DNA from 2 places in the Candidatus Pantoea communis genome. Region 2 is predicted to be linked to the other one. Evidence: predicted binding sites of a transcription regulator. Region 2 holds the regulator's gene; the other holds the start of a gene.
The links. Region 2 encodes Fur, which represses iron uptake genes when iron is present. Its sites were predicted from a motif close to ATAATAATGAGAACNACTATCAA; they were not measured.
Positions count from the first base shown of each region.

Region 1: the regulator Fur is predicted to act here: its motif matches at 2,848-2,870, upstream of fepD (Fe(3+)-siderophore ABC transporter permease).

Region 1 covers NZ_VWXC01000028.1:33,939-38,592, forward strand. Annotated here, with positions in the region: gene F3J37_RS25200 (isochorismate synthase) at 1-390, opposite strand, end outside; gene fepB (Fe2+-enterobactin ABC transporter substrate-binding protein) at 567-1,532, shown strand; gene entS (enterobactin transporter EntS) at 1,527-2,777, opposite strand; gene fepD (Fe(3+)-siderophore ABC transporter permease) at 2,917-3,906, shown strand; gene fepG (iron-enterobactin ABC transporter permease) at 3,903-4,654, shown strand, end outside.
Region 2 covers NZ_VWXC01000005.1:64,039-68,692, forward strand. Annotated here, with positions in the region: gene nagE (N-acetylglucosamine-specific PTS transporter subunit IIBC) at 1-395, shown strand, start outside; gene glnS (glutamine--tRNA ligase) at 547-2,214, shown strand; gene F3J37_RS08830 (hypothetical protein) at 2,449-2,844, shown strand; gene fur (ferric iron uptake transcriptional regulator) at 2,906-3,355, opposite strand; gene fldA (flavodoxin FldA) at 3,711-4,241, opposite strand; gene ybfE (LexA regulated protein) at 4,377-4,652, opposite strand.

The sequences.
Region 1 (4,654 bases), on a different contig from region 2:
GGTAAAGACATCGTGATCCGGCACCGCCACGCGACGACGCACCTGCGGCAGCTCACTGGCAGCCGCAGGCAGCGCATTCTGTAGGTCGGCACGATGAAAAGTTTGATACGTTTCAGGAATAAACAGGGCCGCAGGCTGGCTCACGTCAAACGGAATCGCACCCACCAGGATCGGATTCTCAATGCCTTGTTGTTTTGCCGCCGCAAAATGTTGATGCAGCTGAAGTTGAAAATCACCCTGCAATGATGCAGCGTCTGCCACAGAGGTGGTTATCGTGGTATAGCAGCCTTGAGTCGCGAGGCTTCGCCACGGCGAGGTAAAGAGGAACCCACGGCATAACGCAGAAAAATCCTCTAATAAGGCATTTTCAAACATGGATGATTCCACCATAATTTTCACCTATAAATGATAAGATTATTAAGAATGATTATCATTTTTATTATGGGCCTGTAACCTACGTCGATTGGACAAAAGAGTCAATCCATTCGCGGGATTTCCCGCATGATTAGGCGTAATCGGAAGGTGACGTCGAGCCGTGCAATACGCTAAAAGGTGGACCAAAACTTATGAATAAATGCGGTTTATTGGGCCTGACAGCCCTGTTGTTTATTTTCCAGACTTTCACAGGGCTGGCACAGGCTGAACAGGGATGGCCGCGAACGGTGCAGGGGGCAAAGGGTTCAATTACCTTAAACAAAGCTCCGCAGCGTATTGTTTCAACCAGCGTCACCTTAACTGGATCATTGCTGGCAATTGATGCACCGGTGGTGGCCTCCGGTGCGACCGCTCCGAACAGCCGTCTGGCCGACGATCAGGGTTTTTTCCGTCAATGGGGTGAGGTGGCAAAACAGCGCTATGTAAAACGCCTCTATATTGGCGAGCCGAGTGCCGAAGCGGTGGCCGCAGAAGCACCAGACCTGATTCTGGTGAGCGCCACAGGTAATGATTCTGCGATTAAACTCGCCAGCCAGCTTTCCGCCATCGCACCGACGCTGGTGGTGAATTACGACGACAAGAGCTGGCAGGATGTGGTGACGCTGCTGGGCCAGGCAACCGGTCACGAAGCGCAGGCTGCACAGCGGGTGAAGGCTTTTGACGATCGTGAAGCAGCGTTGAAAAAAGCCATCACCTTACCGCCGCAGCCCGTGTCTGCCATGGTGTGGAACGGCGATGGGCGTGCCGTCAACGTGTGGACCACGGAGTCAGCGCAGGGCAAACTGCTGGAGCAACTTGGCTTTACCCTCGCCGTTCCACCCGCCAGCGTGCAGCAAGGCCACAGCATGGGCCAGCGTAAAGACATCATTCAGCTGTCAGGTGAGAATGTGGGTAGCGGTTTGACGGGAAAAACCTTCCTGCTGTTTGCGGCTGATGACAAAACCACACAGTCAGTGATCGGCAATCCGTTCCTCGCGCAAAACGCGGCGGTTAAGGATAAGCAGGTATTCCCGCTTGGCGTCGATTCGTTCCGTCTGGATTACTACAGCGCCAGCAATCTGCTGGCGCGTCTGGAGAAACTGTTCGTTAAATCATGATGCCTGCTCCGCCAGCTCAGGGGCTGGCGGCGCATAACGACGTAAACGGCCCATTACACACCACATCACAATCCCCAACAGCGCTGCCGCAAAGCCAAACGCGGCGGCAGCCTGTGGCGGCAGTAACCACGATCCCATGGCCCCAATCATCGCCGCACCGATCGCATCTCCGGTGACATTTTGCGCGGTCCACAAGCCGTTAATGCGGCCCAGCAGATGGTCAGGCGTCAGCAGTTGAATCATCGCGTACTGCACCAGACTGTTGATGGCACTGAAATAACCAAACGCCACCAGACACAGCAGCGCCAGCGGCAGGTTGGGCATCAGACTGAATAATCCCAGCGCGATAAATCCGGCCACCGCACTGCCCAGCACCAGCTGTCCCGGTCGGGCTGCATGTTTCAATTTACCGCTGGTGAACGCGCCGATGGCGGCACCCAGCGGCACGGCAGCGTAAAGCATGCCAAGCTGGTTAGCACTCACTGACCAATGTGGTGCGAGAGCGGGGTAGAGCACGCGAATCGCGCTGGCCAGAGTGACCAGAGCACCTATCAGCGCCACCATACCGACAATCGGGCTGGCAAACAGGAATTGCACCCCGGCGGCCAGCGACTTCAGCGGATGTTCACGCGGCTGAGGTGGCGGCGGGAGTTGCGGTAATTTCAGCAGCGTCAGTACGGTAATCAGTGTGCCAAACGCGGTTAAGCCGTAGTTCCACACCACGCCGCCGTGCGCAATCACCAGTCCGGCAATGGCTGGCGAGAGGATGGAGCCAAAACGCACCGTCAGCATGGTGATGGCGCCGGCCTGCATAATGTTTTCGCGCCCCACCAGCGCCGGTGTGGCCGCCAGCAGCGCCGTGACGCCAATCGCGCCAAAGAAGCCATCCCAGAATCCCAGCAGATACACCGCAATCAGTGAAGGCTGCGGCAGCGCAGCGTTAATCGCCAGCGCGATAAAGCCCAAGCCGCAGGTGGATCGGGCAAGCAAAATCAGTTTCTTACGCTCGTAGCGATCGGCTAACACCCCGCCGGTCAGCAGACCAATAAACATACCGGATGCGGCGAGGGTGACGGCCAATCCCACCAAAAGCGGGGAGTGCGTCATCTGCTGAATCTGCACCGGCACCGCCACGGCGAGCATGCCTAATGCGACAATCGAGATGAATCGGGCAATAAATACTGCGCGAAATGCCGCATGGGTTTTCAGCAGGGAGAGATCGATAAAGTGGGAAGATTTGTTCATTTGTTCGCCTTTTTGCACCAATTTTCCTCATCGTCCGCGAGGCGAGTCATGGTAACATAGGTAAACGCGAGTAATAACGATAACCATTATCAAATTGCGTTGCGCATGCGACGACGTTGAACAGTGAAGGTTTAGAACGATGCGCCAGATCCGTGCATTAGCAGGCTCAGGGATTCTGCTCTTGCTTCTCATCGCGCTCAGCTTGATGCTGGGGGCAAAATCGATACCCATTTCCGATGTTTATCATTCTCTTACCTCAGGCTGTAACAACGCTGAGTGCGTGATTGTGCGTGATGCACGCCTGCCGCGCACCCTGGCCGGATTGCTGGCGGGTGTCGCCCTCGGGTTAGCGGGCGCACTGATGCAAAGCCTGACGCGCAATCCACTGGCCGATCCGGGCATTCTCGGCATTAACGCAGGTGCCGGGTTTGCGGTGGTGATCGGCATTGCGCTGTTTGGCGCCGATTCTCCCCTCGACTGGCTTGGCTTCGCGTTTGCCGGTGCACTGCTGGCGTCATTGCTGGTGGCGATGACGGGCGCGATTGGCGGCGGGCGAGTCAATCCGGTACGCCTGACATTAGCCGGCGTAGCACTGGGCGCAGTGCTGGATGGCCTGACGTCTGGTCTGTCACTGCTCAATCCCGATATTTATGATCATCTGCGTTTCTGGCACAGCGGCTCGCTGGATATTCGCAATTTCACTGTATTGCGCACCCTGTTCCCGGCCGTGCTAATCGGCAGCGGAGTGGCACTCTATTTGTCGCAGGCGTTGAACAGTTTAAGCATGGGCGGCGATATGGCGACCGCGCTGGGCACGCGGGTGGCGCGCACGCAACTGCTTGGTTTAGTGGCGATTGCGTTGTTGTGTGGTGCGGCGACGGCGGCAGTGGGGCCGATTGCTTTTATCGGACTGATGACGCCGCATTTTGCACGCTGGATGGTCGGCAACGATCACCGCTGGATGCTGCCCGCTACGGCGATCATTACCCCGATTCTGTTGCTGGCAGCGGATATTCTGGGACGACTGCTGGTGGCGGGCGAACTGCGCGTCTCCATCGTCACGGCGATGTTGGGGGCTCCGGTACTGATTGTGCTGGTGCGCCGTAAACTCGGGCGAGGTGCGTTATGACGCGTCGGGTTGGATTACATACCACGTGGTTGTTGCTCGGATGCGCACTGCTGGCGTATCTGGCGATGACGCGAGGCGCATTGCCGATTGGGGCTGAGCAGTTTTGGCAGGTGCTGGCGGGACACGGTGCCAGCAACGTCAAGCTGATCGTTTTAGAGTGGCGACTGCCGCGTGTGCTAATGGCGCTGCTGATTGGTGCGGCACTGGGCGTCAGCGGCGCGATTTTCCAGTCACTGCTGCGCAACCCGCTCGGCAGCCCGGATATTCTCGGTTTCAACACCGGTGCCTACAGCGGCGTGCTGGTGGCACTGGTGCTGTTCAATCAGGGCATCGCCGCCATGACCGGTGCAGCGTTGGTTGGTGGTATCGGTACGGCGGCATTGGTGTATCTGTTTGCCTGGCGCAACGGGGTAGAAACCTTCCGCCTGATTATTGTTGGTATCAGCGTGCGCGCGTTGCTGATGGCACTGAATGCCTGGCTGATTATCAGTGCTTCGCTAGAGTCCGCGCTCAGTGCCGGATTGTGGAGTGCCGGTTCACTTAACGGCATCACCTGGGCGAAAACGCCGCCGGTGATTGGCGTGTTGCTGCTGTCGCTGCTGCTGATGGCGCTGCTAACACGACGGATGCGTTTGCTGGAGATGGGCGATGATACCGCCAGTGCGCTCGGCGTGCCGGTGGAGCGCAGTCGGCTGCTGCTGATGCTGATTGGCGTAGTGTTGACGGCGGCGTCCACTGCGCTGGTGGG
Region 2 (4,654 bases):
AGGCGTTCGCCAGCAAAGCGGTGGGCGATGGTCTGGCAATCAAGCCAACCGACAAAACCGTGGTGGCACCGATTGCCGGTACCGTGGTGAAAATCTTTAACACCAACCATGCGTTCTGTCTGGAAGCCGCTAACGGCGTTGAGATCGTGGTGCACATGGGCCTGGACACCGTGGCGCTGGAAGGAAAAGGCTTCACACGTCTGGTAGAAGAGGGAGCAACCGTCACTGCCGGTCAGCCGATTCTGGAGATGGATCTGGACTTCCTCAACGCCAACGCGCGCTCAATGATTAGCCCGGTGGTGGTCAGCAACAGCGATGATTTCGCCGGACTGAATCTGCTGGCCAGCGGTTCAGTGGTTGCAGGTGTGACACCGTTGTATGAAGTGAAAAACTAAGTCCTTGTGATTTAGCCAGAAGGCAGGAAGCAATTCCTGCCTTTTTTGTTTTAAAACGACCAACAAACGGTTGTTTCCCTCCTGCGCTTTGTGGATCATACTCCGTTACTTCGTGGTACAAATCACCCGCTATTGTTTTGAGGATTTTGAGATGAGTGAGGCTGAAGCCCGCCCAACGAACTTTATTCGTCAGATCATCGACGAAGACTTGGCGAGCGGTAAGCACAGCAGTGTGCATACCCGTTTCCCGCCTGAGCCCAATGGTTATCTGCATATTGGCCATGCGAAATCTATCTGCCTGAACTTTGGTATCGCCCAAGATTATCAAGGACAGTGCAACCTGCGTTTTGACGATACTAACCCGGTGAAAGAAGACCTGGAGTTCGTTGAATCCATCAAGCGTGACGTGCAATGGCTGGGCTTTGAGTGGAGCGGCAACATTCGTTACTCCTCAGACTATTTCGACCAACTGTTTAACTACGCCGTTGAGCTGATCAATAAAGGTCTGGCTTACGTTGATGAGTTGTCTGCTGAAGAGATCCGTGAATATCGCGGCACCCTGACTGCGCCGGGTAAAAACAGCCCGTACCGCGACCGCAGCGTGGAAGAGAACCTTGCGCTGTTCCAGAAAATGCGTGATGGCGGTTTCGAGGAAGGTAAAGCTTGTCTGCGTGCCAAAATCGACATGGCATCCAGCTTCATTGTGATGCGCGATCCGGTGCTGTACCGTATTAAGTTTGCCGATCACCATCAGACCGGCAGCAAGTGGTGCATCTACCCGATGTACGACTTCACGCACTGCATTTCGGATGCGATCGAAGGCATTACCCACTCATTGTGTACGCTGGAGTTCCAGGACAACCGTCGCCTTTACGATTGGGTGCTGGACAACATCACCATTCCGCAGCATCCGCGCCAGTACGAATTCTCGCGGCTGAATCTGGAATACGCGGTGATGTCGAAGCGCAAGCTGACGCAGTTGGTCACCGAGAAAGTGGTGGAAGGCTGGGATGATCCCCGCATGCTGACCGTTTCAGGTCTGCGCCGTCGTGGTTACAGCGCGGCCTCGATTCGTGAATTCTGCCGCCGCATCGGCGTGACTAAACAGGACAATATCGTTGAGATGGCGTCGCTGGAATCCTGTATTCGTGACGATCTCAATGAGAACGCACCACGCGCGATGGCGGTACTTGACCCGTTGAAAGTGGTGATCGAAAACCTGCCCGCCGGCCACGAAGAAACGCTGACCATGCCTAATCATCCAAACAAGCCGGAGATGGGCACGCGTGAAGTGTCGTTCAGCCGTGAAGTGTGGATCGATCGCGCTGACTTCCGTGAAGAAGCCAACAAACAGTACAAACGTTTGGTTCTGGGCAAAGAAGTGCGTCTGCGCAATGCTTATGTGATTCGTGCTGAGCGTGTGGCGAAAGACGAAGAGGGTAACATTACCTGCATCTATGCCACTTGTGATGTTGACACCCTGAGCAAGGATCCGGCGGATGGTCGCAAAGTGAAAGGTGTGATCCACTGGGTTTCCGCCATTCATGGACTGCCAGCTGAGTTCCGTCTTTACGACCGTCTGTTCAGCGTGCCAAACCCCGCGGCGGCTGAGGATTTCCTCACCACCATTAACCCGAACTCGCTGGAGATCAAACAGGGCTTCGTGGAGTCTGGTTTGCGTGAAGCGGCCACTACCGCAGCTTATCAGTTTGAACGTGAAGGTTATTTCTGTGCCGATAGTGTCTACTCACAGCCGGGTAAATTGGTGTTTAACCGCACGGTTGGACTGCGCGATACCTTCGCGAAGATTGGCGAGTAATATCTTTCGTCGATTGCACAATATGATCATGAAAGGGCGAGCAATCGCCCTTTTTTATTGCCTGTAATTCGCCACGGGCAATCAATTATGCTGAAGGCGGCAAGCTGAGCTTGTTGTCTATTTTGCGACAATTCTGACTTTAGCAAAATTAACCCATTTGCGAGTGTGAAAAATTGTATTTCAGGTAGGCTATGCGCTCTAAATAGAGCTCTGCGGGTTATCAAAGGAAAAAAAATGACAAGTCTCGCCCTGGAAGCTAAGCATAGTGTGGTGGTATTACATCAGCTTATTGAACGTGTTTTTAACCAGGTAGAAGGCAGTGATGACAGCATGGAACTGCTTTTGTCACACTTTCACCCGGATTTCAAAATGGTGACGCCGCTGGGTAAGCAACTGGATCTGAATGAGACCGAAGTGCTGTTTCGCAAACTGCACGGTCAGCGGGAAGGGCTGCGCATTGCCACCAGTGAGCATGCCATCATTTCTCAACAGAGCCAGGAAGTGACGATTCAGTATCGTGAACTGCAGATGTTGAACGGCACCCATCAAACGCGCATCTCTTTGGCTGTGCTGGATTGCAGCACCACCATTCCTCGCTGGCGCTACCTCCACGAGACCTTTATCGCTTGATAACAGGCATAAAAAAACCGGTGACCAGCACCGGTTTTTTTATATTGCATAGCACACTCAATTACTTATCGTGGAGCGTCTCGTCTTCGCGGCAGTCTCCCAGTGCACAGTGGCCGTACAAGTACAGGCTGTGGTTACTGAGTTTAATGCCATGGCGAGTGGCAATCTCACGCTGACGCGTTTCGATTGATTCATCGCTGAATTCGATCACTTTGCCACAATCCAGGCAGATCAAGTGGTCATGGTGATGCTGCTGAGTCAGTTCGAATACGGATTTGCCGCCTTCGAAGTTATGACGGGTGACGATACCCGCGTCATCAAACTGGTTAAGAACGCGATATACCGTTGCCAGGCCAATCTCTTCGCCCATATCGATCAGGCGCTTATACAAATCTTCCGCACTGACGTGATGGGACTCGGGGCCCGGTCCCTGAAGCACTTCCAAAATTTTCAATCTTGGCAGAGTGACTTTCAGGCCAGCCTTCTTCAATGCGGAGTTGTTGTCAGTCATTCGGATATTGTCCTGTTACTTTGCATGTCACTTACGGCGCAGGGGCCTTGAATGTTTAGGTCACACGTATTCTCATTTGCGTCTCATTATAGAACTCAAGCAGTGAAATGAAAACCGGGGTATCGCGCAAATCAACAAAAGTCGTAAGGATAAACATCGCCTACGTCAGCGCGGAACGGTGTGGTTTGGGTTTCCATTTCACTCAGCCTCAGTCAACAATCAGAGGAATAAGCGGATGACCATTGCGGGTATTCTACAGATTTGCGGGGAAAAGTTAAAAAACCGTAGCTATTATTTTTATAGGAAATTCCTTTGTCCCAATGTGAGCCAGCGCTCACATTGGGGAGGCGAGGCATCAGGCTTCGATGATCTCTTTTAACTGCAGCTCATCAAAAATCTGTTTCACCCAGGCATCAACACGTTCGTTGGTCAGCTCAGGTTGACGATCTTCGTCAATCGCCAGGCCGAGGAAGTGTTTGTCATCGGCCAGACCTTTTGAGGCTTCAAAATGATAGCCCTCAGTCGGCCAGTGGCCCACAATCACCGCGCCGTTTGGTTCAATGATGTCGCGAATCGTGCCCATCGCATCACAGAAATATTCTGCGTAGTCTTCCTGGTCGCCACAACCAAACAGCGCCACCAGTTTGCCATTAAAGTCGATCTCTTCCAGCGTAGGGAAGAAGTCATCCCAGTCACACTGTGCTTCGCCGTAATACCAGGTAGGAATGCCCAGCAGCAGGATGTCGAACGCTGCGAGATCTTCTTTAGTGCTCTTAGCAATGTCATGCACTTCGGCGACATCTTTACCCAGTTGTTTCTGGATCATTTTTGCAATGTTTTCAGTGTTGCCGGTATCGCTGCCGAAGAAAATGCCTACGATTGCCATGGGTTAAGTAACCTCTTAAAGCCTGATTGTGAAAGTAAGTCAATTGACTGCACATGTTAGCGAATGATAGCAGACCGTTGAAAAGGGCGGAACGAGTAAAGCCTGAACTTTGTGTTCCTGCGTGCGGTCAGCGCGCTAAGACAGTTTGAGTTGCGCCAGCAGCATTTGTTCAATCAATTCGCTGCGGCTGATGTTTTGTTGCTCGGCCAGCGTGTTCAGGGCGTCAACCGCTTCGCTGGACATTTTCAGCTCAACACGACGCAGCCCTCGCACTTTATCGCGCTTGAGCTGGTTACGTTTGTTGATACGCAACTGTTCGTCACGTGTCAGCAGGCTGGTTTTGGGTCGACCAGGACGCCGCTCGTCTGCAAAAAGATCAAGCGTGGTACGGTCAGTCTGTTCTTTTGCCATGA